3 regions of the Saccharothrix violaceirubra genome follow, and region 3 is predicted to be linked to each of the others. Evidence: riboswitches for the same ligand, from Rfam matches in the RefSeq annotation. Region 3 holds a riboswitch; each other region holds the start of a gene.

Region 1 (10,145 bases), 2.2 Mb from region 3:
TGTTCCTGCTGTTCAAGCTCGTGCGCAAGCACAAGCAGGTGCACCAGCCCGGTACGCCCGTGCCGACCAAGGCCGCCTACTGGGTGTCGCTGGCGTACACGGTCTTCCCGATCGACCTGCTGCCCGACCCGATCTACCTCGACGACATCGTGGTGCTCGTCGGCGGGCTGATGTACGTGGGGTCGTCGCTGCGCAAGCGGCGCGAGGTCGAGGACTGATGCCTCATCGAGGAAGGGTGACGTGACTGTGTCGCGTGGACATCCGCGGCTGGTGACCGCGAGGCCGCCCGGACCGCCTACCCGACGTCGCCCGATGCGGATGCGAGTACGTGACCGGCGGCGGTGCGCACGTGCCGGTGGCCGTCGGCCGGGAATGCCGGCGGCGCGGCGGGCAGCAGGTCGCGCAGGACGTAACCGCACTTGACCGCCACCCGGCAGGACCACTGGTTGTCGACGGCGTGCACAAGGTCCAGTCGGGTGAGCACGACCATGTCCTGGGTGTCCAATGCCCACTGCGACACGGTGTCCGTTACGCGAGTGGCGACGCCCTGGCCCCGGGCATGGGCGGCGGTCCAGTAACCCACCTCGGCCATCTCGGCGGATCCCACCTTCACCACCACGTGCCCCAGCGGGGTGCGGTCGTCGGCATCGGCGGTCACGGCGAAGCTGAACCGGGTCGCGGTCACCCAGCCGGCGGTTTGCGCGTCCAGCCACTGCCCGGCCTCGGCTTCGCCGGTCAGGGAAGTGGCAAGCCGACGACGCAGCAGCGGATCGCGGTGCGCCGCGACCAGCGCCGGAAGATCGGCCGGCCGCCACGGCCGCAGTCTCAGCGCGGGTGCCGGCCCGGTGGCCGGCACGGACAGGACGACCGTCATGGCCAGGATTCTCCACCGTCAGGTCAGGCGGTATCAGCAGTTCAGGACACCGGAAGTAGCGGGGGACTCGACGCGATCGCATCGCCGACGTCACTGGACGCTAGGACGGTTCCCGCCACGCGCGTTCGTACGCGGCGCGGCGGTCCTTCTCCTGGTCGAGCGTGCGACGTCGGCGGGCCTCGGTGCCGGCGCCCGCCGGGAAGCCGTACTTGGTCAGCCGGTGGTCGGTGCTCTCCGCCGCGTACGACAGGGAGAAGTAGACGCCCACGATCAGGCCGAGCGACCCGCACGCCAGCGCGAGCGGCAGCGGTGCGCCCACGGCCAGGACGAGCACCAGCGCGATGACGATCGTCAGCGGCAGGACCTGGAGGAACGACCGCACGGTGAACCACACCAGCCACGACGGCTTCGTGGCCTCGTGGAAGACCCACTCGCGGTGGCGTGCCGACAGCCGCCCGCCCACGAGGTACCACAGGCGCAGGGGGAACGCGGGTGTGCTCATGCCGGGTCCTTCCGGGCGGCCGTGATCACCTTCGTCAGGTGGGCGTGCAGTGCTTCGAGGTCCTCGACGGGCAAGCCGAGTTGTTCGATCACGGCCGGCGGCACGTCCAACGCCCGCTCCCGCAGTGCGCGGCCGGTGTCGGTCAGCGTGACGGCGAGCTGGCGCTCGTCGGCGCTGTCCCGGCCGCGCTCCAGGTAGCCGATCGCCTCCAGGCGCTTGAGCAGCGGCGACAGCGTGGCCGGTTCGAGGGCGAGCAGCCGGCCCAGCTCCTTGACCGACAGCGGCGCGTGCTGCCAGAGCGCGAGCATCACCAGGTACTGCGGGTGCGTCAGGCCCAGCGGTTCCAGGATCGGCCGGTAGATGCCGATCACCGCCCGGGACGCGACCGCGAGCGCGAAGCAGACCTGCCGCTCCAGCGCCAACGCATCGTCACTTCGTGCACTAATCATTTGTGCCCATAGTACGTGTCGTCGGCGCCGGACGGGCTGTGGCCTGGGTCGCGTCAGTCGAACCGGAGGTGCCGCACGGACGTGGCGTAGCGGCGCAGCCGTGCGCGCAGCGGACTGTCGTTGTCGGGCACGATCGGCAAACCCGCCGACCGGGCGATGGCGTCGGCGACCTGGGCCACGGTCCGGTCGTCGGTGTCGACGTGCTCGGCGAACTCGGGCTCGTGCAGGCGCTTGAGGCAGTGGTCCAGCTTGGACACGGCCCAGCCCTCGCGCTTCAGGCCCGGCCACAGACCACGCCCGCTCAACCGGGCGAGCACGGTCGCGGGCTCGGCCAGCAGCGCGAAGTGCTCGACCCGGTGGCCCTGCTCGCGCAGCCGGCCGACGATCTCCGCGAAGTAGTCGGCGTTGACCACCGTCATGGGAACGATGATCGGCCCCTCATGCTGTGTCAGGGCCAGGTCGAGCATGTCGTACACGCCGGTGCGCCACGTCGGGAGGTCCTGGAAGTCACCGCGCAGGGCCGGCGGCAGCAGGCGGTGCAGGGCGAAACCGAAGTACTCGGGGTCGGCGAGGACGCTGCCCTCGACCCGACGGTGCAGTTCGTGGGCGGTGGCGGTCTTGCCGCCGCCGAACGGGCCGTTGATCCAGATGAGCACGTTCGCGACCCTACATATCGGCTACGCTGCGCGGGCTGGTGGTTCGCCCCCCGACCGGGGCGAGGCAAGAGGGAATCCGGTGCGAATCCGGGACTGCCCCGCAGCGGTGAACGGGAACGAAAGCCGTCATGAGCACTGCGCGTCCACGCGTGGGAAGCGACGGCCGGTAGGAACGCGCTCGACGCCCGTGAGTCCGAAGACCTGCCACCGGTCCGTGTGCCCATCCGGGCGCACGGTGTCCGGTCGCCTCGCGGGAAGGGCACGGGCGCACCCCGTCACAGGGGTTCGCGCGAGCCTGCCCGCGAGTCGTCGGACTTCCCGCACGCTCGCGAGGAGAGAGCCTGTGACCAGCGGTATCGGCGCGACCGTACTCGGCTACCCGAGGATCGGACCGCGTCGTGAACTCAAGCGCGCCGTCGAGTCGTACTGGGCCGGGCGCAGCGACGCCGACACCCTGCACGCCGCGGCCCGGGACCTGCGCGTCGCCACCTGGCTGGAGCTGCGCGACGCAGGGCTGGACTCGGTGCCGTCCAACACGTTCTCGTTCTACGACCAGGTGCTCGACACCGCGTTCCTGGTCGGCGCGGTACCCGACCGGTACCGGCGGTCCTCCGCGTTGGACACCTACTTCGCGGCGGCCCGCGGCGACGCCGACGCGCCGCCGCTCGAACTGACCAAGTGGTTCGACACCAACTACCACTACCTGGTGCCCGAGATCGACTCGTCGACGGAGTTCCGGTTGGCCGACGACAAGCCGTTGGCCGAGTACCGGGAGGCCCGCGCGGCGGGGGTGCCGACCCGTCCGGTCCTGCTCGGGCCGGTGACGTTCCTCCTGCTGGCCAAGGGGTCCGCGGACCCGCTGTCGCGGTTGGACGCGTTGCTCGACGTGTACGTGGAGCTGCTCGGGGCGTTGGCCGCCGAGGGCGTGGAGTGGGTGCAGTTCGACGAGCCCGCGTTCGCCATGGACCGCGATGTCGCCGAACTCGCCGCGCTCGGGCGTGCCTACACGCGGCTCGGTGCCGTGGCGGCCCGGCCGAAGCTGCTGGTCACCGGGTACTACGGGTCGCTCGGGGCGGCATTGCCGGTGCTGGCCGCCACGGCGGTCGAGGCGATCGGGGTGGACCTGGTCGCGGGGACCATCGAGGGGATCGCGAGCGTTCCGGCGTTGCGGGACAAGACGTTGGTGGCCGGTGTCGTGGACGGGCGCAACGTGTGGCGCACTGATCTGCGTAAGGCGGTGGCCACCGCGGCGTCGCTGCTGGGGTCGGCCGCCGAGGTCGTGGTGTCGACGTCGTCGACCCTGCTGCACGTGCCCTACGACCTGGACGTGGAGACGTCGTTGGCGCCCGAGGTGTCGGCGCGGCTGGCGTTCGCCCGGCAGAAGGTCGCCGAGGTCGTGACCCTGGACCGGGCGTTGCGCTCGGGCGTGCCCCTGCCCGAACTGCCCGTCGTGGAACCCCGGCGGGACGAGGAAGTCCGCTTCCGGTTGGCGGGCGTGAAGGACCGTTCCCGCGCGCCTTACGCCGCACGGGTCGTCGCGCAGAAGGCTTTGAACCTGCCTCCGTTGGCCACGACGACCATCGGCTCGTTCCCGCAGACCGCCGAGATCCGGGCCGCGCGGTCGTTGCCGTCCGACGAGTACACCGCGCGGATGCGTGCGGAGATCGCCCGGGTGATCGCGTTGCAGGAGGACATCGGCTTGGACGTGCTCGTCCACGGCGAGCCTGAACGCAACGACATGGTCCAGTACTTCGCCGAGCACCTGGAAGGCTTCGCGACCACCCGGCTGGGGTGGGTGCAGTCCTACGGTTCGCGGTGCGTCCGGCCGCCGATCCTGCACGGCGACGTGAGCCGGCCGGCGCCGATCACCGTGCCGTGGACGGCCTATGCGCAGTCGCTGACCTCACGGCCGGTCAAGGGCATGCTGACCGGGCCGGTGACCATCCTGGCGTGGTCGTTCGTGCGCGACGACCAGCCGTTGGGGGAGACCGCCGACCAGGTCGCCTTGGCGTTGCGCGACGAGATCGCCGACCTGGAGGCCGCCGGGACGCGGATCGTGCAGGTGGACGAGCCCGCGTTGCGCGAGCTGCTGCCGTTGCGGGCCGTCGACCACCCGGCTTACCTGGAGTGGTCGGTGGACGCGTTCCGGCTGGCCACGTCCGGTGCGTCGGCTCGGACGCAGGTGCACACGCACCTGTGCTACTCGGAGTTCGGCGAGGTGATCTCCGCGATCGACGGGCTGGGCGCGGACGTGACCACGATCGAGGCGGCGCGGTCGAAGATGGAGATCCTGGACGATCTTCGTGCTTCGGGCTTCAGCCGTGGTGTCGGGCCCGGGGTGTACGACATTCACTCGCCTCGGGTGCCGGCCGTGGGTGAGCTGACCGAGCTGATCAAGGCGGCTTTGGCCGTCGTCCCCGGAGACCGGTTGTGGGTGAACCCGGACTGCGGCCTGAAGACCCGGGCCTATGCCGAGGTCGAGCCCGCTTTGCGGGCGATGGTCGCGGCTGCCCGTGAGGTGCGGTTGGGCTGATCGTGGGTCATGTGGCGTGCGCTCGGGTGAGCGTGCGCCACACGGCTCACTCGGTCGATAGTCGAAGCCTGGCAGTTTGGATATCGTGACTGGCGACCAATTTGATTTGCGTACGAATCGAGCGGTTTGAAAAAGGGAAATCTTCTATCCAGGCAATGAAGGCGGAAATTAGTTCCGACCTGCGGGAAAGTTCGATCTCGAGGGCGTCTTCGGACAGTTTGTGAAGCTGCTCCGAGGTGTCATGAAGCTGGTGGTCTGCCAGGTATAGTGCGATTGCTGACGCGAGGGCGCTGTTGATGTTCTTCGAATTTTTCGCGATGTCATTGAGGAATGAATTCGCGTCATCGAGATGGCCCCATCCGCTTCGTAGTCGACGTGCGATGGTGAGGTAGAAGTCGAAGTCGCCGAGGTGAATCCCGTGCTCTGTTGTGTAAACGAGCACCATCAGTGCCTCGATGTTCCCCTTCCATTCGACCGAGAGGTGCTCGGCAATTCGGTATATGCCAAGAATGCTGACTGCCAAATGGATGGGCAACAGGCTCTCTCGGCGCATAGGCCAATTTTTGGCCACGACATTCAGCACGTTTTCGCATACGGTCGCAGATCCATCTGTTTCCAGTGTTCCTATGAGATGGTCGTAGACCTCCTCGTCGCCGGGCCAGTCTCTGGCCAGCATGGCGACCGCACTGCGTCGCACAGCGCTCGATCCGGAGTGAAGGGACTCGATTGCCTCGTGTCGTCGCTCGTCGTTCGTACTGAACGCCAGGCTCATTTCCCATCCGGCTGCTTGGCTATTCGTTGACCTGGACTGGGACAACTCTTCGGTCAGGAAGGGCGTCCGGTGGCTCATCGGGACAAATGTGGCCAGTCGGCAGAAAGATGCGACGATGTCTTTGATGAATGATGCGGGCATGCGTTTCGGGCGGTCGCGTACCGTCTCGACAAGTTTGTCGAGCAAGCCTGAAGCCCATCGTTGGTCTGCTGCTGCAACCTGCCCGGTCTCGGCGAGGCAGTCCGCAGCGAACAGGAGGGCGTCGTTGTGACGTAGCAGTGATTCGACTATCTCCCGCACGGGGGAACCCTGACCGGAGAGCATGCCGATCAAGAGCAGCAGTGGTTCACGCCAGCCGTCGTCGTTGCGGCGAGCGCCGAAAACGTCGACCTTGAGCCAGTCGTAGTCCGCTTTACGGTGGTTGAACTCGCCGAGTACGTGGCCCGCGGCGAAGTACTCCATGAACGTGCGATGGACGAAGCCGAAGACGCCGTCACCGGTTTCGGCCAGGATGTGGGTACGCTCTCGCAGGTGGTTGATGATCTCCGTGGAGAGGGCTCGGGCTTCTGCCGGGGCCTTGGCGTACTGCGACGTGAGGTAGTCGGCGATCGTGGCGCGCAGCGGGCCGTACGGGATCGCGTTGACCTCGCCGCTGTGTGCGTCGGCAAGCATGCGTACGGCAACCCGTTGCAGCATCTCGGCCTTCTGGTCCGCACCGATGGGGAAATCGAGGCGCAGGGTCTCGCGGGTGTCGATCTTCTTGCGCTTGACGTCCCAGTCCTCCAGCAACACCGCCGTGCAGCGGGCATAGAGTTGCCAGCGCTTCTCCGGCAGGTCCTGGTGCTTGTAGATGATCGCCATCATCGTCAACAGCAGGGGGTTGCCCGCGAGTTCACGCAGCCTGGGGTTTTCGGTGATCCGACGGATCAGTCCGGCGGCGTCGCGATCGTCGTTCTCGACGGTGTAGTGCCGGTACCACCTCGGTACGAACTCGGTGATCTCCCGCAGGCCGAAGTCGAGCAGCGTGTGGTGGTCGAACCCGGCGAGGCCGAGTTCGGTGTCGTCGTAGCCGACGATCCTGGACGACACGATCACCCGAGCGTCGGGGAACCGGGTCGTGAAGGTGCGGAAGCGGTCGACGGCCCGGGCTCTGGCCGTAGGTTCGACGATCTCGTCCAGCCCGTCGAACAGCACCACGGCGCCACCGGACGAGAGCAGGTCGACGATGGCTTCCGACCCCAGCCGCACGCCCAGTTCGTCCTGGACGGTGTTCTCCAGGTAGGCCACGAAGTCGTCGGCTCCGGACAGCGCATACCGGCGCAACTCCACCAGGAACGGGACGGGCAGGTCCGCCAGTCCCTGCCCGGGTGGCGGGGCGGACGGGTGGCACAACGTCAGCATCGTGGCGTGGAGGAGAGTGCTCTTGCCGCTGCCCGGCCCGCCCAGCAGGACTTGGCGCGGCGTGGCACCGACGACGCGCACGGCGTCGGCGGGAACGGCTTCGACCTCTTCGTCCTCGGGCACGTCGTATTCGGGGCGGCCGGGGAGGAGTTGCTGAGGTACGAAAACTTCGGTGAGCGGGATACGCGCCGGTTTGCGGTCACGTGTTCCCGCGATCACCGACAGGCGTACGAACTCGTACCGGTCGACGACGGCCTGGCGGTACACGTCCCAGTCGACCGTCGCGTCCGCCGGTCGGACATGCAGCGACTCGGCTACCCGCCGGGCAAGGTCGTCCGTCGTGGTGAACAGGCCGACCAGGTGACTGTTCATCAGTTCCGTGCGGAAGCGGTCGACCTGCTTCGAGTGCTCCACCAGCTTGGGCAGCCACGGCTGGTCCTCGGACAGCACGAACGCCAGCACCGGGATCTTGGCGTCGATCGCCGCGCGGTACTCCAGTTCGGTGATCGACTCCGAGTGCCCCTCGGGGATGAAACCGTAGCGCCAAGCCATGATCACGACGTAGACGTCCGACGCGCGCACGTCCTCCAGGCACCGGTTCAGCGGTCGGGTGTCCTCGGCGACGTAGTACTCCATCGCCACGTCCTCGTGGCCCATTCGCCGGATCGCTGTGCGGACCGCCTCGCGGTGCTCCTGTAAGTCCGAGTAGGTGGAGGAGACGTACACCCGTGCCATGTCCTACATGGTGGACCCTTGGGGTCGCCGGGGAGACGGCGACCCCAAGGATCGGGTCACGGCGTCGTGAAGACGACGTCGACCCAGTAGTTGTTGCCGCCCGTCGCGTACGACTCCGGGAACGACGTCTCGTCGGTGCCCACCACGCCGTTCGGTGCGGTGGACGACCACTGCGGTGCGGTCAGGTTGCCCGCGGTGACCGAGTAGCCGATGAAGTACCCGGCGTCGTAGCTGGCCTTGCCGGTCGGGGCGTAGTAGCTCGCGATGTACTGCGTCCCGGCGGTGACGTCGACCGGTTGGTCGAGGGTCAGCGTCTGCCAGCCCGACGTGCTCTCGTTGGTGAACGTGCCCGTCTTCAGCAGGGTCTTGCCGTCGACGGCCCACAGACGTCCGGTGTGGGTGCCGGTGTTCTCCTCGCCCTTGTAGAACTTGATCGCGGTGATCTTGCCGTTCACCGTCGGGGTGAAGCGGACGCCCACCGTGGCGAACGTGGCGTTCGGGTTGACCGTGATCTTCGGGGTGCTCGCGGCGCTGAACAGCGACCACGGGCCCGCGGTGGTACCCGTCGTGGTGAACTGCCACGTGATCGGCTCGGCCGGGGTGTTCCACGCCAGGTCGGACGCCTTGACCGAGACCTTGTACACCGTGCCGGGCGCCAAGGGGGACGCCGCGGTCCAGATCGCGGTCTGCTCGTCGGCCGACCGGGCGACCGTTCCGGTGATCTTGCCGCCCGCACCGTCGGTCACCGTGAACGTGGTGTTGGCCAGGTCGATCTTCTCGTTGTACGAGGCGGTCACCGTGCTCGTCACGTCCACGGCGGTGGCGTCGGTGAGCGGAGTGTGGCCGGTGCCCGTGGGCGCCACGTAGTCGTCCGTCGCGACGTACTCCACGTCCACCCAGTAGTTGTTGCCCTGGTGGCTCGTGGTCGGGAAGCCGCCGCCCGGCTTGAAGACGCCGTTGGCGCTGTTCCACGTGTTGCCCGGCGCGGTCAGCGGCGGCGCCTCCACGGCGCGGTTCTGGAAGTAGCTGTAGTTCACCGCGTGGCCGGTCGTCGTGGTGTACGAGGCCGTGTAGATCCGACCCGGCAGCACGGTCACCGGCTGGGCGAACGTCAACGTCTGCCAGCCCGTCGCGGTCTCACCGGAGAACGTGCCGGTCGCCAGCAGGGCGCCTTCCGGCGACCACAGCGAACCGGTGTGCGTGCCAGTGTTGCCGACGCCCTTGTAGAACCGCACGGCGGTGATCCGGCCGTGGTGCGACGTGCCGAACCGGACGCCCAGCTCGATCAGGCCACCGTCGGCGACGTACTGCACGTCCGGCACGGTGGCCCGGCTGAACAGCGACACCGGTCCGGTGCCCGCGCCCGCGGTGAACGACCACTTGGCCACCGCACTCATCGGGTTGCCGTTGGCGTCCGCGACCAGGGCCTTGGCCTCGTACTTCGTCTGGCCGACCAGTGCCGCGGTCGGGGTCCACGTGATGGTCTTGCCGTCCGGCGAGAACGCGGTCACCGCGCCGTTGAGCGTGGCGCCAGCCGGGTCGGTCAGGCTGATCTGCGTGGACGCCGGGTCGACCGGCTCGTCGAACTCCAGCGTCAGGGCACCCGACAGCGCGGCGCCGGTGGCGTCGGCGGCGGGCGTCCTGGTCACCAGGGTCGGCGCGGTCGTGTCGCCGTTGAGGCCGTTGCGGTAGACCACGTCGACCCAGTAGTTCGTGGCGTTGTGGCTGCTGTTCGGGAAACCGCTGCCGTACTTGAACACGCCGTTGCCGCCGTCGACGCCGTCCTTCAACGCGTGGATCGCGCCGTAGGAGGACTCCTCGTTCGCGAACTTGGCCGAGGTGAAGCCGTAACCGCTGTGCGGCGCCAGGTACGACACGACGTAGGTCGTGTTCGCCTGCACCGCGACCGGGCTGGAGAACAGCAGCGTCTGCCAGCCGGTGGACGTCTCGTTGACGAACGTGCCGGTGGCCAACTGCACGCCCGCGGCGCTCCACAGCGAACCGGTGTGCGTGCCGGTGTTGGCGGCGCCCTTGTAGAACCGGACGCCGAGCACCTCGCCGCGGCCGTCGAACCGGACCTTCGTGCCGACCTCGACGGACTGGCCGTCGTCGGCCGCGAACTCCAGCGGCGCGGAGAAGTCGTCCCACAGCGTGCACGGGCAGTTCGCCGGACGCGGCGAGCCCGTGGTGAACGTCCAGTTGTACGCGTCGGCCTGGTTGCCC
Region 2 (10,145 bases), 2.6 Mb from region 3:
CCACGGTCAGGTCGATGTCGACGACGTCCTTGGCCGCCAGGCCCTCGACGGACGTCGAGCCGATGTGGTCGAGGTCCAGGACCACGTCACCCAGTGCCGACCGGATGTCGGCGGCCAGGGCCTCGTACCGGCGCGGCCACTCCGGGTCGTACGGGACCAGCGCGACCGTCTCGGGCGCGGGTGGACCCAGCACCCACGGGTTCTCGTCGGGGTTCTCGTCGTGGTGGCGGGTGATCTCCTCGAAAGCGGGCACCCGGCGCAAGATAGCGATCCGCGCCGGGGCCGTCGACTCGAATTCAGTCCCAGTCGAGCGTGCTGCCCGAGGCGTACTCGGTCACGCGGGTCTCGAAGAAGTTCTTCTCCTTGCGCAGGTCGATCGCCTCCGACAGCCACGGGAACGGGTTGTCGGCGGCGGGGAAGACCGGGGCGAGACCGAGCTGCGCGCAGCGGCGGTTGGTGATGAACCGCATGTACTGCTCGCACAGCTCGGAGTTGAGCCCGAGCAGGCCGTTGGGCATCGTGTCACGCCCGTAGGCGACCTCCAGCTCGCACGCCTCGGCCAGCATCGTGCGCACCTCGGCCTGGAACGCGTCGGTCCACAGGTGCGGGTTCTCGATCTTGATCTGGTTGATCGCGTCGATGCCGAAGTTCAGGTGGATCGACTCGTCGCGCAGGATGTACTGGTACTGCTCGGCGATGCCCACCATCTTGTTGCGCCGCCCGAACGACAGGATCTGCGCGAAGCCGGTGTAGAACCACATGCCCTCGAAGACCACGTAGAACGCGATCAGGTCGCGAAGGAACGCGCGATCGGTCTCCGGCGTGCCCGTGCGGAACTCCGGGTCCTCCAGGTTCTGCGTGTAGTCCAGCGCCCACGCGGCCTTGTCCGTGATCGACGGCACCTCGCGGTACATGTTGAACAGTTCGCCCTCGTCCAGGCCCAGCGATTCGCAGATGTACTGGAAGGTGTGCGTGTGCACGGCCTCCTCGAACGCCTGGCGCAGCAGGTACTGGCGGCACTCGGGGTTGGTCAGGTGCCGGTACACCGCGAGCACGATGTTGTTGGCCACCAACGACTCCGACGTGGCGAAGAAGCCGAGGTTGCGCTTGATCGCGTGCCGCTCGTCCTCGGTCAGCCCGGTCGGCGAGCGCCACAGCGCGATGTCGGCCTGCATGGACACCTCGGTCGGCATCCAGTGGTTGGCGCACCCGGCCAGGTACTTGTCCCACGCCCAGTGGTACTTCAGCGGCAGGAGCTGGTTCACGTCCGCGCGCGCGTTGATCATCGACTTGTCGTCGACGTGGACGCGGCCCGCGCCGCGCTCGATCGAGCCGAGCCCGGTGGCGCCGGGGAGGTTCGTGGTCACTGGCAGGCCTCGCAGTCGGGGTCGGTGATCGAGCAGACGAGCGCGTCGTCGGGCGTCACGGTCGGGGCGGCAACGGGCACGGGAACGGGTACCGGTTCGGCGACCGGGCGCACGGCGTTGAGCTTGCCGTCGACGCCGCGCAGGGTGGACTTCTCCACGCTGGTCACGGCCGTGGAGCGCAGGTAGTAGGTGGTCTTGAGGCCCTTGTGCCAGGCCAGGCGGTAGATCGCGTCGAGCTTGCGGCCGTTGGGCGCGGCGATGTAGAGGTTGAGCGACTGCGCCTGGTCGATCCACTTCTGCCGGCGCGACCCCGCCTCGATCAGCCACTCCGAGGACACCTCGAACGCGGTGGCGTACAACGCCTTCAGGTCGTCGGGCACGCGGTCGATCGGTGCGAGCGAGCCGTCGAAGTACTTGAGGTCCGCGACCATGGCCTCGTCCCACAGGCCACGTGCCTTGAGGTCGGCGATCAGGTGCCGGTTGAGCACGGTGAAGTCGCCGGACATGTTCGACTTCACGAACAGGTTGCGGAACAGCGGCTCGATGGACTGGCCGACGCCGCAGATGTTCGAGATCGTCGCGGTGGGTGCGATCGCCATCGTGTTGGAGTTGCGCATGCCGCCGCGCACCTTCTCGCGCAGCGCGTCCCAGTCCAGAGTGGACGACGTGTCCATGTCCAGGCCGTCGCGTTCGGCCGCCAGCAGGGCGATCGAGTCGATCGGCAGCACGCCCCGGTGCCACAACGACCCCTCGAACGTCTCGTAGGAACCGCGTTCCCGCGCGAGGTCCGCCGACGCGGACAGGGCGTGGTACGAGATCAGCTCCATGCTCACGTCGGCGAAGGCGACCGCCGCGGCCGAGCCCGGGACCAGGCGCTGGACGAACAGCGCGTCGGTGAAACCCATCAGCCCCAGGCCGACCGGCCGGTGCCGCAGGTTGGACCGGCGGGCCTCGGGGATCGTGTAGAAGTTGATGTCGATCACGTTGTCGAGCATCCGCACGGCCGTGCGCACGGTCCGCGCCACGCGGTCGCGGTCCAGGCCGTCCGGCGTGACGTGGTTGGCCAGGTTCACCGAACCCAGGTTGCACACCGCGACCTCGTCGGCGGCGGTGTTCAGCGTGATCTCGGTGCACAGGTTCGACGAGTGCACCACGCCGACGTGCCGCTGCGGCGACCGGACGTTGCACGGGTCCTTGAACGTGATCCACGGGTGACCGGTCTCGAACAGCATGGTCAGCATCCGCCGCCACAGCTCGACCGCACGGACCCGCTTGGACACCCGGATCTCGCCGCGTTCGGCCGCCTCCTCGTAGGCCCGGTAGCGCTCGGCGAACGCCCGGCCGTAGAGGTCGTGCAGGTCGGGCGTCTCGTCGGGGGAGAACAGCGTCCAGTCGGCGTCGGCCTCGACCCGGCGCAGGAACTCGTCCGGCACCCAGTTCGCGGTGTTCATGTCGTGCGTGCGCCGACGGTCGTCGCCGGTGTTCTTGCGCAGGTCGAGGAACTCCTCGATGTCGACGTGCCACGTCTCCAGGTAGGCGCACGCCGCGCCCTTGCGCTTGCCGCCCTGGTTGACCGCCACGGCCGTGTCGTTGGCGATCTTGAGGAACGGCACGACGCCCTGCGACTCGCCGTTGGTGCCACGGATGTGCGCGCCCATGCCGCGCACCGGCGTCCAGTCGTTGCCCAGCCCGCCCGAGTACTTCGCGAGCAACGCGTTGTTCTGGTAGCCCTGGAAGATGCTCTGGAGGTCGTCGTCCACGGTCGTCAGGAAGCACGACGACAACTGCGGACGGGTGGTGCCCGAGTTGAACAGCGTGGGCGTCGAGCACATGAAGTCGAACGACGACAACAGCTCGTAGAACTCGATCGCGCGGGCCTCGCGGTCGTCCTCGCGCAGCGACAACCCCATCGCGACGCGCATGAAGAACGCCTGCGGCAGCTCGTACCGCGTGCCGTCGTCGTGCAGGAAGTAGCGGTCGTACAGGGTCTGCATGCCCAGAAAGTCGAACTTCGCGTCACGCTCGGGCCTGATGGCGGCGCAGATGCGATCCAGGTCGAACTTCGCCAGCTCCGGGTCGAGGCGGTCGAGGTCGATGCCCAGCCGGACGTACTCCGGGAAGTAGGCCGCGTAGGACAGCTCTTCGCCGGTCGCCTCGACCGGACGGCCTTCGACCCTGGTCAGTGCCTCGCGGCGGAGCCGGTCCAGCAGGAGCCGGGCGGCGACGAACGAGTAGTCGGGCTCGGTCTCCACGAGCGTGCGCGCGGCCATGACCTGCGCGACGGCCAGCTCGTCGACGGTGATCCCGTCGTACACGTCGCGCCGCACCTCGGCGAGCACGGCCGCGGCCGACACGTCGGCCAGTCCGGCGCACGCCTCGCCGACCACGACCTCTGCCCGGTCCCAGTCCAGCGGGACGAGTGTGCCGTCGGCGGTCTTCACCCGGAACGCGGGCGGCGCGGGCGTGACTTCACGTGCCTTGGCGCGCTTTTCGCGGTAGAGCACGTAGGCGCGGGCGACCTTGTGGTGGCCTTCGCGCATCAACACCAGTTCGACCTGGTCCTGGATCTGCTCGATGTGCAGCGCGACCTCCGGCCGCACGTGCTTGAGCAGCGCCTTCTCCACCTGTGCGGTCAGTTCCCCGACCACCGGGCGCAGGTGTCCGGAGTCGCCCTCCACGGCCAGGAACGCCTTGGTCACCGCCACCCTGATCTTGCCGGCGTCGAACACCGAGACCGTGCCGTCCCGGCGGATCACCCTTGTCGTCAACAGCCCTCTCCTCGCGAGCCTCGATGGCCCGGAGCACACGGGGGCGCGAAAAGAACGCGCGACGACGCGTTCGTCCCTGTCGGCCCACCCACGAGACCCCGGACGCCCGCGCACCGGTCGGCGCGCGCGTCGACGGCAGGTCTTCGGACTCGCGGACACCCGGCTCGAAAGCCGTGCCTACTGGCCGTCGCTTCCCACGCTCGCGCGCAGTGCTTCGTGACGGCGGTCGTTTCCACTCACCGCTGCGGGGCAGTCCCGGACTCGCACCGGGTTCCCTCTTGCCTCCACCGCCCCGGGATCGGGCCGGCGGAACCGTCGATGGCGGGAACACTACATGTTGTAGGTCATCACGCAAAACGGCCCACATGAGCCAGGGTTTCCGGAGGGTCGATCAAGCGCCGGCGGCCGGTCGTCCCCGCGACGGGGCCGACCGGCCGACCGCTCCCGAGCCCTACGGGTCACAGCGCCCCGGGGGCACCGTCAGACCATCGGCCTTGGCGATGGCGCACGGCACGACGAGTTCGTTGGGCGACATCGCCCAGAGCCGGGGCACCGAGTGCAGGTAGGGGAAGGCGAAGCCCGAGGCCGAGATCCGCGCGATGGTGCCGCCCTCCTCAGGCCGCAGCGGCACGGAGTTGGTGCCGTACGCGCTGATGTCCACGTCCCGGAACGCAGCCTGGGGGTTCTTCGACAGCAGCCCGGAGTAGAGCCGCAGCGTCTTGCCGCCGTAGCGGTCCCAGACCTCCAGGTCCAGTGACGTGGTGCCCTTGGGGATGTAGAAGTAGCTCGGCGCCTGGGTCAGGCCGGCACCCGGACCCGTGTAGGTGTGCGCCGAACGGCCCGTCGACTGGTTGGTGGCCACGTTGAACGTCAACGGGTACAGGTAGGCGTAGTCGCCGCCCGACCCGACGGTGAACCGGTGGACGTCGTGCGACGACGCCGGTATCGAGACGGTCGCCAACAGGCAGACCCGGTTGACGAACTGCGGGCAACTCGCCAACTCGGTCGGCGTCACTCCGGGCTGGGCCATGTCGCGCAACGAGATCCAGGACTTGGTCGTCGCGCTCCACCGCTCGATGCCGTAGCGCACGTCCCGTGAGGCGTACTGGGTGGTGCCGTTGTCGTACTTCTGCCACAGCAACTGGAATCCGATGTGGACACCGGGTTCCGCCGACGTGAGGAACCGCGGTGTGTGCCCGCTCGTGGCGCTGTTGTAGAGGAAACGCGCGGCCGGTGCACCGGGCGTGACGAACTCGGCGGCCGGGCCCACGTCGTTCCGGTCGACCCAGGCCGCCGGGGTGCCGTCGGCCAGCGTGGCGTCCTCGAACCGGTTGACGGCCCGCACCGGCCAGTACGCCTTGACCTGGTTCCACCACGCCGCGGTCTCGGCGGCGGTGTAGTGCGCGGGTCCGGCGGCCGTCTGCGGCCCCGCCACCGCCGCGGGGTCGGTGCGGCCGTACACCTTCGACAACGGGACCATGAGGGCGTTCATGTAGGACATCTGGCCCTTCCACATGAATTCCCTGGTCTCCGGGGCGTCGGTGGTCATCCGGCCGGAGTCCTGGAGGAAGTAGTAGTAGAAGAACTGCTTCAGGTCGTCCAGACGCCGATCGGGACCGGGTTCGGCCACGGGGTCGACCAGGCGGTCGGCCGCGTCGACCAGCTCCACCGCACGACCCCATGAATACGGCGTGTTCACCGGGAAGTTCGGCAGGAGCATGAAGTCGACGAACTCCTTCACCTTCGCCCACCCCCGGCCGAACGCCCGTTGCAGCCAACGGGTGCGCACCGCGTCGAGCTGGGCGGCCGTCAGCGTCGGGTTCCACAGCATCTTCGCCATGAGGTAGTAGCCGAGGCCGAACTTGCCGAAGTTGAGATCGGTCTCGGCGAGGAACGTGCGGAACCCGCCGCGGTGGTAGGCCGAGATGTCGTCGGCGATCGCGGCGGCCGAGAGGTCGTGCCGGGCGGGCAGGTTGGCCATGCCCCAGTCGGTGGCGTGGGCCACGCTGTAGATCCGGTAGTCGGCCGGGGGTTCGGCGGGCAGCAGGCGGGCCATGGCCTGCCCGATGTCCAGGTGCGTCACGATGGACCGCCACTCGCCGACGCCGCGGTGCTTGGTGTACCCGGCGATCGCCACCCGGATGCGCGGGTCGAGGTTGAAGTGCGGCGGCACGTCGTGGTAGTTGTACGAGTAGAAACTGGCCCGCAGCAAGGACTTCTTCGACTTCCCGGTCGAGGTCACCCGGTCGCCCGGGGGCTGCGCGTCGAGCCACTTGTCGTACTCGCGCAGCAGCCAGTTCGCGAAGCCGTACACGGTGTCGCTCTGCGACGCCGAGTCCCAGATCTCCCTCGGCTGGTTCAGGCCCTTGAAGCCGTGCAGCGCCCACGGCGCACCGAACGGCACTCCTTCGGCGGACAGGTACTCCGGGTACCACGCACGGTCCCGCGTGTTGGCGTTGAACACCGCGTCGGGCCGGCCGCCGTCCTCGCGTTCGATCGCCAGGATGGCCGGGTCGTCGGGTCGGGACTTGAAGTGGACGTTCTCGGCCCACGTCCGCACCTCGCGCAGGACGCGTTCGCGCACGGTCCGCACGGACAGGTCCAGCGCGAGCGAACCGCTGCCCAGGGTCTGGAGGACCCAGGCCGTGCCGTTGGAGACGTAGGCCTGCAATGGGCCGTCGCTGGTGATCCAGAGGTGGTCCTTGGCGTCGGCGGGCGGCAGCGCCTGGCGGGCGGCGTCGGTGCCCAGGTGGGTGGGCGCCAGGAAGCCCGCCGGGTTGCCGGAGTCGCGGATGTCCTGGGCGACGGCCTTGTGGTAGGCCTGAAGCGAGTGGCCGGGGAAGGACGGCGCCGACTGGCCGCGCATCAGCGCACCCGTCTGCCAGCGGCGATAGCCGCGTTCCACGTTCTCGTCGGCGGGATCGGCCAGCGGCGCGTTCACGATCGTGCCGACGCCGTAGTACTGGCCGGACATCGCGGTGAGCTGACGGGTGTGGAAGCCGGGTCTGCCGCTCTGCTCGACGTCGAACACGAGCGTGGGTGCGGTCGGCGCGAACACCCAGTTCGGCCCCATGCCGAGCACCTCGTAGCCCACCGTCTCCATCAGTTTCGCGGCGGCGGACGCGAGTCCGTCGTAGGTGTTGGCGACCAGCAGCAGGCGTTCGGGCGTGCTGCGCAGGTAGTACGCCTCCTTGGCGTCCGGGCCGCCGCCGGCCAGCGCCTGGATCACGGCGGGATCGTCGCGGATGTCGGGCGTGGCACCCGCGATGGTGGTGAACACGATGCCGCGCGACAGGTCGGCCGAGTTCTTCACGGTCAGGGTCCGGCCGGTCATCTTCGTGACGGCCTCCTGCACGAACACGACCGCGTCGCGCGCCTTCGAGCGGTCGGTCTGGTACTCGGTGACGGGGATCGAGGTCGTGGTGCGCCAGTCGATCCCGGTCGAGCGGGCCGGGTCGTACTGCACGACGATCGAGGGCAGGACGAAGTCGGGTGCGGGGGACACCGCCGTGAACGCCCGGTCGGCGGCCTGTGCCCTGGCGGGTGTCACCCCGACCAGCACCAGCGCCGCCACCACCCCGAGACGCTTGAAAGATCCTTTACGTGGCCATGCCGACATGAAACCCTCCTGCGCGGCGACACCGGCCCGGGTCCGACCCCGACGGCCGGTGGACTGATGGGACCGGACGCGTCGAGACGCGTGGGTGTCCGTGCCCGTGGCCAGGGAGGGCGTCCGGAGTGGAATCGTCCGGAGGACCGGCCGTCCGGTGACACCAGCGGCATCGGCGCGTCACGTGGCCTCAAGCTACCGCGCCGCAAGCGAAGCGAGGAGGGCCGGACGGTGGAGGTCCGCGCCCGCCGGCCCTACTCCGTCGGCCGTGCCGAGTCGGTGTCGGTGCTGGGGAACGACGTCGCGCGCCGGGCCGGGGCGAGTCGATCACCCGACCCGGTGCCCGGTTCCGCGACCCGCCACCGCCGAACGGCGGTCAACCACCCGACGTCCGTTCACGACCCCGGTCCGCCGTCGGCGACGAGTTCCCCGATCCGCCGGCGGACCCGGTCGGCATCGGCTTCGCGGTCCTGTGCGCGGAACCGTTCCGCCGCGTCCGACCACACCGCCCGTGCCTCGGCGAAGCGGCCGAGCGCGCACAGCGGCCGGCCGAGGTTGTCCAGCGTGGTGGCGTGCTCGGCGGTGTAGTCGAGTTCCTCGTACAGGGCCGCCGCACGCCGGTAGTGCGCGACGGACTCGGCGTGACGCCCGGCCGTGTGGTCGACGTAGCCCAGGCTGTCGAGCACCGCCGCCTCCGTCGCCGGGTCGGGGTGGCGGCCCAGCAGGTCCAGGGCCGCCACCAGGTGTCCGCGTCCACCGTCCAGGTCGCCCAGGAGGGCGGAGAACCAGCCCAGGTCGCCCAGCGCCCTGGCCTGGCCGACGGGTCGGTCGAGCAGCCGGTAGAAGTGCAGTGACCGGTCCGTGTGGACCAACGCCCGCCGGTGGTCGCCGCGCAGCGCCCAGGCGAGCGCGAGCATGCCGTGCGCGTCGGCCTGCTGGGCGAGGTCGCCGTGGTGCTCGGCCGCCGCGAGCGCGTGGCCGAGGTGGCCGGTCGCCTCCTCGTGCCGACCGAGGCCGGCCAGTGCCCGGCCGACCCGGCGGTGGGCGAGCCCGACCGCGCCGGGGTCGGACAGGTGCGGCGCCGCGGTCACGGCGGCCTGCCAAGCGGCGAGGTCGTCGCCGGCCAGACCTCGTCGGGCGTGGAACCCGCTCGACGCCCACGCCAGGTGCCACACGGCGTGGTGGCGGCCCTGCGCGGCGGCGACGCGTTGCGCGTCGAGCAGGTGCCGGTGCTCGGCGTCGAACCAGTGCATCGCCTCCGCCGCGGTCGACACCGACAGCGGGCGCACGTCGGGCGCGGGCGGGCCGACGTCCACGGGGTCGCGGTGCGGGTCGAGCACACGATCCGCGGCGTGCGCGGTGTGCAGGTAGAAGTCCACCACCCGGTCCAGGGCGGCCCGCCGCGCCGGTGCCGGGAGGAGGTCGTCCGCCGTGGTGGCGGCGTAGGCGCGGACCAGGTCGTGCATCGCGTAGCGGCCACCCGCCTGCCGGTCCAGCAGCGAGGCGTCCGCCAACGCGCGCAGGTCCCTGCGGGTCCGCGCGGCGGGCAGTCCGGCGAGTGCGACGGCCGCGAGCGTGTCGACGTCCGGGCCGGGCGCGATGCCCAGCAGGGCGAACAGGGTGCGTTGCGCTTCGCCGAGGTGGTGCAGGGACCAGGACAGCACCGCGGGCAGGCTCGCGGTCGGGTCGGTGTCGTGGTCGAGCACCTCCAGGCCCGCCTCGCGCAGCTCGGCGGCGAACTCGCCCAACGGGACCCCGGGCCGGGTGGCGGCCTGGCGGGCGATGATCGACAGCGCGAGCGGGTGGCGTCCGCACGACTCGATCAGCTCGTCGACCGCGCCGGGTTCGGCGGCCACCCGCGGTGCGCCCGCGCGGGCGGTCAGCAGCGCGTGGGCTTCGTCGTGCGTGAGCACGTCCAGGTGCAGGTGGCGGGCGCCGTGCCGGTCGATGAGGGACGGCAGGATGGCCCGGCCGGTGACCAGCACCGTGCAGCTCGTGCTGCCGGGCAGCAGCGGCACGACCTGGGCAGCCGTGGCCGCGTTGTCCAACACCACCAGCAGCCGCCGGCCCGCGACCAGTCCCCGGTACCGCGCGGTCAGTTCGTCCGGATCGGACGGGAGGCCGTCGACGTCGGCGCCCAGGCCGGTCAGGAGGACCCGCGTCGCCTCGGCCGGTCCGACCGGTTGCCCGGTGGGGTCGAAACCGCGCAGGTCCACGAACAGCTGCCCGTCGGGGAACCGGTCGAGGTCGCGGTCCGCCCAGGCCAGTGCGAGCCAGGTCTTGCCCATCCCGCCCGCTCCGCCGATCGTGTGGAGGCCCCCGTCGGCCAAGGCGGCGTCCAGCGCGGCGAGTTGCGCGGTGCGGCCGGTGAACGACCGGGGCGCGGCGGGCAGTTGCCGC
Region 3 (10,145 bases):
CTCGCGCGGCGCGCACGACGCCCGCGACCTGATCGGCGGACAGTTCCTCCAGGCGCAGGCACGCGGCGTCGAGCGTGGCGGCCACGCGACCGGCCAGGCCCAGCCGCACGAACCCGCTCTCGCAGTCGACGACCACCGCGGCCGTGCCCACGAGCAGGGACGCGGCCCGCAGCGCGGCGTCGACCGGGTCGCCGCCGACGCCGGACGCCGTGGCCCGGCCGTCGGTGAGCAGGACCAGCAGCGGACGGCGGCGCGGATCGCGGACGCGTTCGGTGTCCAGGACCTTCTTCGCGCGCAGCAGACCGTCGGCGAGCGGAGTGCGTCCTCCGGTACGGAGGGAGCGCAGCCTCGCGGCGGCGGCGTCGACCGAGTTCGTCGGCGGCAGGGCGAGGTCCGCCGCCGCGCCCCGGAACGTGATCACGCCGACCTTGTCGCGACGCTGGTAGGCGTCGCGCAGCAGGGAGATGACCGCGCCCGTGACCGCGGACATGCGCTGACGCGACGCCATCGAGCCCGACGCGTCGACCACGAAGAGGACCAGGTTGCCTTCCCGGCCTTCGCGAATGGCGCGGCGCAGGTCGGAGGCGTGCAGCACCAGGCCCGGACCACTGCGGCCCCGGGCGTTCTGGTGCGGGGCGGCGCTCTGCAGCGTGCCGATCAGGTGCACACCGGATCCGTCCACGGTGGATGGCCGGACGGCACGTCCGGCCGCCGACCGCGCCCGCGAACGACGCCCTGGCGCACCTTCGCCGACGCCGGGCACCTGGAGCAGGCGGGCCCGGAAGGCCGGTGCGGGCGTGTGCGTGCGACCATCCGAAGTGGACTTTCCAGGTGCGTCCCGCGACTCGCCGGCCCCACCGCCGGATTCCCCGTCCGGACCGTCCGAGCCCCCCTGCGGCCCATCATCCGGACCGTCCGGGTCGTCGTCGGGATCTTGGGCGGCGTGCTCCGCGCCCTGCCGGAGGGCGTCTTCCAGCTGCTCCTCCTCCAACCCCGGCTCGTCGAACGGGTCGCGGCGCCGGCGGTGCGGCAACGCCAAACGCACGGCCGCCGCCACGTCCTCCTCGGCGACCTCTTCGGCACCACGCCAAGCGGCGTGCGCGACCGCGGTGCGTGCGACCACGAGGTCCGCGCGCATCCCGTCGACCTCGAACGCCGCGCACACCGCCGCGATCCGTCGCAGTTCGGCGTCCGGCAACACCACCGACGCGAGCCGCGCACGGGCGTCCACGATCCGCCGGGCCAGGTCGGCGTCGTCGTCCTGCCATCGCGCGGCGAACCCGACCGGGTCCGCCTCGTAGGCGAGCCTGCGGCGGACGACCTCCGTGCGTACGGCGACGTCCCGTGATGCGCGTACGGACACCGTAAGACCGAACCGGTCGAGCAGCTGCGGCCGGAGTTCGCCCTCCTCCGGGTTCATGGTGCCGACCAACAGGAACGACGCGGCGTGCGACACCGAGACGCCCTCGCGTTCGACGTGTGCGCGTCCCATCGCGGCGGCGTCGAGGAGCAGATCGACGAGATGGTCGTGCAGGAGGTTGACCTCGTCGACGTAGAGCACGCCCCGATGTGCGGCGGCGAGCAGGCCGGGCTGGAAGGCGCGGACGCCTTCCGTCAGCGCGCGCTCCAGGTCGAGCGAACCGATCACTCGGTCCTCGGTCGCGCCGACGGGCAACTCCACCAGCCGGGCCGGGCGCCGGTGCGCCGACGCGTCGCCGTGCGGACCGTCCGGGCACTCCGCGTCGACCTCGGGCGCGCACCCGAAGCGACAGTCCGCGACGACGTCCAGTTCGGGCAGGAGCGCGGCCAGCGCGCGCACCACGGTCGACTTCGCGGTGCCCTTCTCACCCCGGACGAGCACCCCGCCGATGCCGGGGTGGACGGCGTTAAGCAGGAGTGCGGTGCGCAGGTCGTCATGGCCTACGACGGCGGAAAAGGGGAAACGCGCGCCCATGCGGCGGTGTCCTTCCTCGGGTGTCCACGCCCGGGTCCGGTCTGGATCGGGGGCCGAGTTCCTGACTCCCGGATGCGCTCCGGTCACAGTGGCGGGACCGCGCCGGACTCCCACCGGCTTCCTCGTTCACCCCTTCGACAGCCCCGGCATCGTCGCATCCCGCCCGGCCCGCTCCAAGTCCCCGACCAGCACCGAACGCGCGAGCGCGATCACACCCGCCCGGACCCGCCCCAGATCGAGGCCGGATCGGACGAGCTGGTGGTGGAGCACGTCGCCGCGCAGGAGCGCGAGCAGGGCGTGCGCGATGTACCGGGCGTCGGCGTCCGGGTTGACCTGCGCGATCAGGTCCGAGATCCGCCTGTGCACGAGCACGGTGTTGTCGTCGCACCCGGACTGGTCGAACTCGGACAACTCCAGCGCGCGAACCAGCGGCAGGGAGTCGACGACGTGGTCGAACAACCGGCCGACGAACGTGACCAGTTTCTCGTCCGGCGCCATGTCCGCGTCGTCGAACAACGCGTCGGACTCCGTGCGCCACTCCCGCGACGCCAACTCGACCACCGCACGCACAAGCCCCGCACGGTCGGTGAAGTGCCGGAACACCGTGCCCTTCCCGACACCCGCCGCCGCCGCGACATCCTCGATCACGAACCCGTCCGGTCCACGCTCGCGGATCAACCGCGCGGCGGCGGACCGGATCGCGGCACGGTTGCGCGCGGCGTCCCTGCGTTCGGCCATCCGAACCTCCCCTACCGAAGTGGACCGGTGGTCCGTATCGTAGACGACGTAAAACGGACCGCCGGTCCGCGGCATCGCCCAGACAAGTGGACCAACGGTCCGCACCGAGCCGACCCAAAGCGGACCGTTGGTCCACACCCCTGACACCGAAATCAGACCACCGATCCACTCCGAATGAAGACCCATCCGGATCACCACCCCTGAACGGGTGAAATCAACGCGAACAGCCACCACCCCGTACCCCTACCCGGCCGTCGATCTCGACCCACGACGAACCCAGGCCCGTAGACACAAATGGACAACCGTCGCGCATCACGATCCACGACGAGTAGAAGCGCGCTGACAAAGCCACTGGACGGGTCGACGGGTACCGAACGACGCGGACCGACGATCCAGGCCTCAAAAGTCGCTTACCAGCGCAAACACGAGCAAGAAGTGCGCGCCCCAGTCATTCGCACCGACGAAACCTTGGCGGACCGCCGGTCCGTACAGCCGCGCCCCCGAGCGGACCGCCAGCCGCATCAATCTCGATACAAGCGGACCACCGGTCCGCCCCATCTCCGGTCCGGCCCGCCACCCAATCCGCCGGTCCCGCCAGTCCACCGAGGAAGGTTTTCGACGTGCGAGTTGTCCAGTACAAAGAGTTCGGGTCACCGTCAGTACTGCACGAGGTCGAGGTACCCGATCCCGTACCCGGCCCGGGGCAGGAATTGGTGTGTGTCACGGCGGCGGGTGTCAACTTCGGCGACACGTTGCTGCGTTCCGGACACGCTCGCGGGTTGTTCCCGTGGGTACCCATCCCCGACGAACCAGGACCACTGGGAGGCGAGGTCGTCGGCGTGACCGCGGACGGTCGACGGCTCGCGGGCGTGCCGACGGGTCCCGGCTACGCGTCGCATGCCGTGCTAACCGAACCCGTCGAAGTGCCGGACACGTTGTCCGACCACGAAGCCGCCGCGCTGCTCAGCCAAGGCACCACCGCCCTCGCCGCGGCGCGTGCCGGGCGGATCGCGCCCGGCGACCGTGTCCTGGTCGAGGCCGCGACGGGTGGCGTCGGTTCACTTCTCGTGCAGCTGGCGTCACGCGCCGGTGCGATCGTCGTCGCGGCGACACGCGGTGCGCACAAACTCGCGATCGCGTCGCAGCTCGGTGCGCATGAAGTGGTCGACTACTCGGTACCGGGATGGTCGGCCGGGCTCGAACCGATCGACGTCGCTCTGTCGTCGGTCGGCGGCGCGACCGCACGGGAGTCGTTCGACCTGTTGCGTACCGGCACCGGGCGCCTGGTCCTGTTCGGGTACGCGGGCGGCGCGCCGCTCGACGTCGACGCGTCCGACGTGTTCGGTCGGGGCGTGTCGATCACCGGGCTGTGGGGCACCTACTCGACCGACGCGGTACGGGAGGCGTTCGCGTCCGGGCTCAGCCCGATACTCGGTGCGGCGCTACCCCTGTCCGACGCCGCCCGCGCCCACTACCTGCTGGAATCGCGTTCCACCACGGGCAAGCTGATCCTCGTCCCCTAAGACGACGTCGACGCTGAGCGGGGCGCGGAACGACAGCAGCCCGAGCATCGGCGGCGAAGCGGTCGACGCGAGCCGCAGGCCCGGAAACCGGCGTGCGGTCTCGCGCAGGACCACCTCGCCCTCCAGGCGGGCGAGCCCGGCGCCGAGGCAGAAGTGCGGTCCGAAGCCGAAGGCAAGGTGCTTGCGGGCGTTCGGCCGGGCCGGGCAGAAGCGCTCGGGTTCGTCGAACACCTCGGGGTCGCTGCCGGAACCGGCGAGCATCAGGAGCAGGTGGGCGCCCTGCGGGATGCGCACGCCGGCCAGTTCCGTGTCACGCGCGGCGACCCTGCGCCACGTGTTGACCGGCGGTTCACGACGCAACGTCTCCTCGACGCAGTGCGCGGCCATCCCCGGTTCGTCCAGCCGCGACCACAGGTCGCCGTGCCGAAGCACCCCGTGGAACACCGCGCACAACAACTGGGTGGTCGTCTCCTGCCCCGCGATGAGCAGGAAGTAGCAAAGTCCGGCCGCGTCGCGCACGGACACGCCGGCCGCGTTCAACGCGCCGAACAGGTCGTCGCCGCGCGCGGACCTGATCCGCTGCGACAGCCAGCGGTGGAACTCGGCCGCCGGTCCGGCCAGTGCCCGCTGCCGGTCGGGTGTGAGGTCGCCCCAGAACAACTCGAGCGAAGCAGTGCTCCACGCCTTGAGCGCGTCGACGTCCACGTCGTCGATGCCCATGATTTCCAGCAGCACGATCGCCGGCAGGTCCCGGGCCAACGCCGGGTGCAGGTCGACCCGGGGTCCGGTCAGCCGGTCGAGGCGTTCGCGGGTCAGCTCGACGATGCGGTCCGACATCGCGGCGACACGCACGGGCGTGAGGTATCGGGCGACCAGTCGACGCAACGGCGCGTGCGTCGGCGTGCCGTTGTTCGCCAGTGTCGGCGGGAGCGAGAAGCCGGACCTGGCCAGCGTGCGCAGGACCGGGCGAGGGATCGGCGTGATCGCGGTGAGCGCGTTGTCCGGGTGGAAGGTCTTCGGGTCGGCGAGCACGGCGCGCACGTTCGCGTATCGGCTGACCAGCCACAGCCCGGTTCGCTCGTCGCGGTGCACCGGGGCGTTCTCGCGCAGTGCGCGCAGGTCCGCGTGACCGTGCTGGAAGAGGTCCACGCCGGCACGGTAGCGGCCGGGTGCGAGACTGCCCGCGTGAGTGTGAGCACAGGCGAGTCGGTGTTCGACTGGATCGACACCCGCGCGGGCGCCCGCGCGAAGGCCGGTCTGACGCGGACGGTACGGCCCCGGGCCGCCCACTCGACCGACCTCGACCTGGCGTCCAACGACTACCTGGGACTCACCCGGGACAAGCGCGTCACGGGCGCGGCAGCCGCCGCGGCGCTGCGCTGGGGCGCGGGTTCCACGGGATCGCGCCTGGTCACGGGGTCCACCGAACTCCACACCGAACTCGAGTACGAACTCGCGAACTTCTGCGGCGCGCAATCGGCGCTCGTGTTCTCGTCCGGCTACGCGGCCAACCTCGGCGCGCTGATGGCGCTGTCCGGGCCGGGCACCGCGATCGTGGCCGACCAGCACATCCACGCGTCGTTGATCGACGGAACCCGACTGTCGAAGGCGGACGTCGTGGTCGCGGGACACTGCGAGGTTCCGCGCATCACGCACGCGCTGGCGACGCGGGGCAAGCGCCGCGCGCTCGTCGTGACCGACTCGGTGTTCTCGGTCGACGGCGACCTCGCACCGTTGGCGGACCTGGTGGCAACGTGTCGTGAGCATGAGGCGGCGTTGGTGGTCGACGACGCGCACGGACTCGGCGTCCTCGGTGACGGCGGACGTGGCGCGGTGCACGCGGCAGGTCTGGCGAAGGCGCCCGATGTCGTGACGACCGTGACGCTGTCGAAGTCGCTCGGCGCGCAGGGTGGCGCGGTGCTCGGACCGTCACGGGTGATCCGGCACTTGATCGACACGGCACGCACGTTCATCTTCGACACCGGCTTGGCTCCGGCGAGCGCGGCGGCGGCGCTGGCCGCGTTGAAGGTGCTGCGCGAGGAACCCGGGCTGCCGGAACGCGCCCTGACCGTGGCGCAGGACCTGGCCTTCCGACTGCGCGAGAACGGGCTGCCGGCGAGCACGCCCTCGGCCGCTGTGGTGTCGGTGCGGGCGCCGTCGGCCGAATCGGCGCTGGAGTGGTCGCGGGCATGTCGTGCGCAGGGGGTCCTTGTCGGCTGCTTCCGGCCGCCCTCGGTACCCGACCAGGTGTCACGATTGCGGTTGACCGCACGGGCGGACCTGACCGAGGCCGATGTCGAACGGGCCGTGCGGGTGATCACGGAGACCGGCGCATCCGCCGGTGCGGTATCCCGTCCTCGATGAACTCGTCGCCTTCGACCATAAAGCCGAACGACGCGTAGAAGTCCACGACATACGTCTGCGCGTCGAGCACGCATGTGCGTACGCCGACCTCGTCCAGCGCGGCGACCATCAACCTGCGGCCGTGTCCGAGTCCCCGCGCCTGTTTCGCCGTGCACACCCGTCCGATCCGGACGGTTCCGTCAGGTTCGGCCAACGTCCGCAGGTACGCGACTGGCACGCCGTCATGCACCCAGAAGTGCCGTGTCCCAGGTTCGAGATCACGCCCGTCCAGTTCCGGATAGGCGCACTCCTGCTCGACGACGAACACGTCCACCCGCAGCCTGAGCAGTTCGTACAGCTCCGCCGCCCCGAGCGCGTTCGCGCCGGCCACCCTCAAGTCCGCCACGTCACCGTCCTACACCCCGACACGACGACGACGCCGTTCGAGTGTCGTGCGCGGTTCCGTAACCGCGCACGACACGGGAACCCGATCCTGTCGACCGCGTGTGCACGCGGACACGTGATCAGAACAGGTCGAGGTACGCGGCGAGACGCGTGTACACGCCCGGTTCGCCGGGACGAGCGCAGCCACGGCCGTAGGACACGACGCCGATCAGCGCGCCGTCCTGGACGATCGGGCCGCCGGAGTCGCCTTCGCAGGCGTCCTTGCCACCCTCCGGATAACCGGCGCAGAGCATCTTCGCGGGGTTGTGCACGGAGTCGGCTTTCCGACACGTCCCGTCGTCGAGAACCGGTACGTCGACAGCGCGCAGCACGCGACTCGCGGGCGCGAGCTCGCCCGTGCGTCCCCAGCCGTGTACGGTCGCCGGTCCGGTATACGCGGCACCCACGGCGATCGTACGGTAGGGCAGCGGGTGGGCCAGGGTCAGAATCGCGACGTCGTCGCCCTCGGCCACGGACCGGAAGTCCGGATGCCGCCACGACGACGCCACCTCGACCTCGTGGCCGACCGGCTGGTCGAGGTCGGGACGACCCGCGACCACGGTGATGCGCTGCCGGTCGAGGGTGGCCAACGCGGTGCGTTCGACGGTGCAGTGCGCGGCCGTCACCACCTTGTCGGGCGCAATCAGCGCACCACCGCAGAACAGGTTCCGGCCAGGGTCGAAGAGCGCGACCACCCAGGGTTCGTCGGCCGGGTGGCCGCCGACGATCGCACGTGCCGGGCCGGGTGCGGCGACGGCGAGCAGGACGAGGACGACTAAGACGCTGATCCGCAAGGAGCACCTTCTTACGACGAGTGGCCCAATCGGCGCACACCGTAGCGGAACAGGTGCACCCTCGCCGGAGCGGTAGGAGAACCGAAGAATCTCTTGCTAGTATCCATTGATAGCGAAAATTCTTCAGTGCGTGAGGCAGATCACGACGTTCTGTCCGGAACGCGAGGGAGGTTCCACACCCATGCGGTTCGACTTCGCCCAGCTACCGGCGTTCTTGGTCGCGTGTGCGGTCGTCATCCTCACGCCGGGGGTGGACGCGTTCCTGCTCCTGCGCACGTCGATGCGTTCCGGAGTGCGGTCGGGACTGCTCGCGCTCGCGGGCATCCACACCGCCGCCGCGATCCAGGTCGGGCTGGTGGTCTCGGGGCTGGGCGTGGTGATCGCCCGGTACCCGGCGGTGCTCACCGCACTGCGCTGGATCGGTGCGGCGTACCTGCTCTACCTGGCCGTGTCGATCGCACGCGGCCTGGTCGCGGGCGGCACCGACGGCGACGGCGGACGGGTGGCCGCGCGACCGTTCCGCGCCGGCTTCCTGACCAACATCACCAACCCGAAGATGCTGCTGTTCTCACTTGCCTTCCTGCCGCAGTTCATCGGCACCGGCGACCCCGCGTGGCAACTCGGCCTGCTCGCGGCCGTGTTCCTCGCCGCAGCCGCGCTGTGGGAGTCGGTGATCGTCCTCACGGCGGCGCGCATGGCCGGTGCGCTCGGCCGGTTCACGACCGCGCTCGACGTCGTGTGCGCGGCAGTGTTCGTAACCATGTCCGTCGGCCTGGTCGTGTAACGGGTAAGCGACCCGGATTCGTAACGCTTGCCTGCGACACAAACGGTGTTCGTGACACGGTGTCGCGCGCGGCACGACCACGTGCACGAACGGCCGGACCTTGATCGCCAGGGCTAGTAGCTGACGTACGACGTGACCCTGGTGTAGACGCCGGGTTTACCCGGACGAGCGCACCCCGTACCCCAGGAGACGATGCCCGCGAGACGGCCGTTCACCACCAGGGGCCCGCCGGAGTCACCCTGGCACGCGTCGACGCCACCTTCGGGAAAACCGGCACAGACGTGTGCCTTGGGCACGTACTCCTTGTACGCCGCCGCGCACTCCGCATCGGAGACGATCGGCACAAGGGCCTTGCGCAGTTGGAGGCTCCCCGGGCCGTTCTCGAACGTGCGTCCCCACCCGAGCACCGTGCCGACGGTGCCGGGCGTGTACAGGTAGGTCTCCGAACGCGACGGCACGGTGAGCACCGGGTACGGGAACGTGCTCGTGGTGTACAGCAACGCCGCGTCCGCGCCGATCTGCGCGGTCTTGTACGCCGGGTTCAAGACGATCTGCGTAGTGCGCGACACGATGCCGACCGGCTTCGACAAGTCAGCACGGCCCCCGACGACCAGGAGGTCTTCGGCGCGGTACGTCGCGACGCAGTGCGCGGCCGTCGCCACCAGTGCGGGCGCGATCAGCGTGCCGCCGCACACGTGACGACCGGCGGTGGTCACCAGCGCGACCATCCACGGCGCCTCGGCGATGTCGGTCACGACCTGTCCGCCGACGATCCGCGGGTCGGCGGTCGCGGGAGGCGTGACAAGGGCCAGTACCAGCAGCGACGCCGTGAGTGCGCGCAGGAGAGTCCGCATGGCGCCCACTGAAAGCGCACGGTCCGGGCACCACAAGTCGACGTCACTCGCGCAGGTGACGAGTGCCGGTGGGGACCGGGTCAGGGCGCGGCCGTCGTGACCTCGGCCAGGTGCGGCCGGACGACGTCGAGGTAGCTCTCCAAGCGGGTGTAGACGCCTGGTTTGCCCGGACGCGCACAACCCTCGCCCCACGACGTCAGGCCGATCAGGCGCCCACCCGCCACCAACGGTCCGCCCGAATCGCCCTGACAGGTGTCGACCCCACCGTCCGGCCGCCCGGCGCACACCATGGCCGACGGGTCGTACTGCGGGTATGCCTCCCCGCAGACCTCATCGGTTGTGAGCGGCACCGTGGCGGCCAGCAGGAACCGGGAGGTGGCACCCAACTCGCTGACCCGTCCCCAGCCGAGGACCGTCGCGAGCGTGCCCGGTTCGTACAGTTCCGACTCCGCGTGCGACACGAGCGGCAGGGTCGCCTGGTGCGCCGACGATCCCAGCGTCAGGACCGCCACGTCCGACCCCTGGTCGGCTCCGTCGTACCGCTCGTGCACCCAGATCTCCTCGACCGCGAGGACCTCACCCTGCCGGGTGCGTTTGTCCTCGCGGCCCGCGACCACCCGGGTCGTGCCCGGCGACCGGGAGACGACACAGTGCCCCGCGGTCACCACCTTGCGCGGGGCGACGAGCGTGCCGCCGCAGAACTGGAACCCC

What was found. Region 3 has a riboswitch for cobalamin ahead of F4559_RS06790 (putative cobaltochelatase). Riboswitches for the same ligand answer to the same signal wherever they lie in the genome.
Region 1: another riboswitch for cobalamin. It lies ahead of metE (5-methyltetrahydropteroyltriglutamate--homocysteine S-methyltransferase); the one in region 3 lies ahead of F4559_RS06790 (putative cobaltochelatase).
Region 2: another riboswitch for cobalamin. It lies ahead of F4559_RS18325 (ribonucleoside-diphosphate reductase subunit alpha); the one in region 3 lies ahead of F4559_RS06790 (putative cobaltochelatase).

What each region holds. Positions count from the first base shown of each region.
Region 1 covers NZ_JACHJS010000001.1:3,489,147-3,499,291, reverse strand. Annotated here, with positions in the region: gene F4559_RS16650 (YkvA family protein) at 1-218, shown strand, start outside; gene F4559_RS16645 (GNAT family N-acetyltransferase) at 296-874, opposite strand; gene F4559_RS16640 (DUF5313 family protein) at 975-1,376, opposite strand; gene F4559_RS16635 (MarR family winged helix-turn-helix transcriptional regulator) at 1,373-1,825, opposite strand; gene F4559_RS16630 (AAA family ATPase) at 1,879-2,481, opposite strand; cobalamin riboswitch at 2,504-2,704, shown strand; gene metE (5-methyltetrahydropteroyltriglutamate--homocysteine S-methyltransferase) at 2,825-5,014, shown strand; gene F4559_RS16620 (NACHT domain-containing protein) at 5,061-7,922, opposite strand; gene F4559_RS16615 (DUF4082 domain-containing protein) at 7,979-10,145, opposite strand, start outside.
Region 2 covers NZ_JACHJS010000001.1:3,947,218-3,957,362, reverse strand. Annotated here, with positions in the region: gene F4559_RS18335 (GrpB family protein) at 1-253, opposite strand, end outside; gene F4559_RS18330 (ribonucleotide-diphosphate reductase subunit beta) at 297-1,367, opposite strand; gene F4559_RS18325 (ribonucleoside-diphosphate reductase subunit alpha) at 1,364-4,135, opposite strand; cobalamin riboswitch at 4,253-4,467, opposite strand; gene F4559_RS18320 (hypothetical protein) at 4,587-7,712, opposite strand; gene F4559_RS36005 (AfsR/SARP family transcriptional regulator) at 8,141-10,145, opposite strand, start outside.
Region 3 covers NZ_JACHJS010000001.1:1,316,806-1,326,950, reverse strand. Annotated here, with positions in the region: gene F4559_RS06790 (putative cobaltochelatase) at 1-1,954, opposite strand, end outside; cobalamin riboswitch at 1,990-2,114, opposite strand; gene F4559_RS06785 (TetR/AcrR family transcriptional regulator) at 2,081-2,692, opposite strand; gene F4559_RS06780 (quinone oxidoreductase family protein) at 3,532-4,215, shown strand; gene F4559_RS36215 (cytochrome P450) at 4,135-5,364, opposite strand; gene F4559_RS06770 (8-amino-7-oxononanoate synthase) at 5,401-6,579, shown strand; gene F4559_RS06765 (GNAT family N-acetyltransferase) at 6,533-6,955, opposite strand; gene F4559_RS06760 (serine protease) at 7,083-7,796, opposite strand; gene F4559_RS06755 (LysE family translocator) at 7,978-8,580, shown strand; gene F4559_RS06750 (serine protease) at 8,694-9,434, opposite strand; gene F4559_RS06745 (S1 family peptidase) at 9,515-10,145, opposite strand, start outside.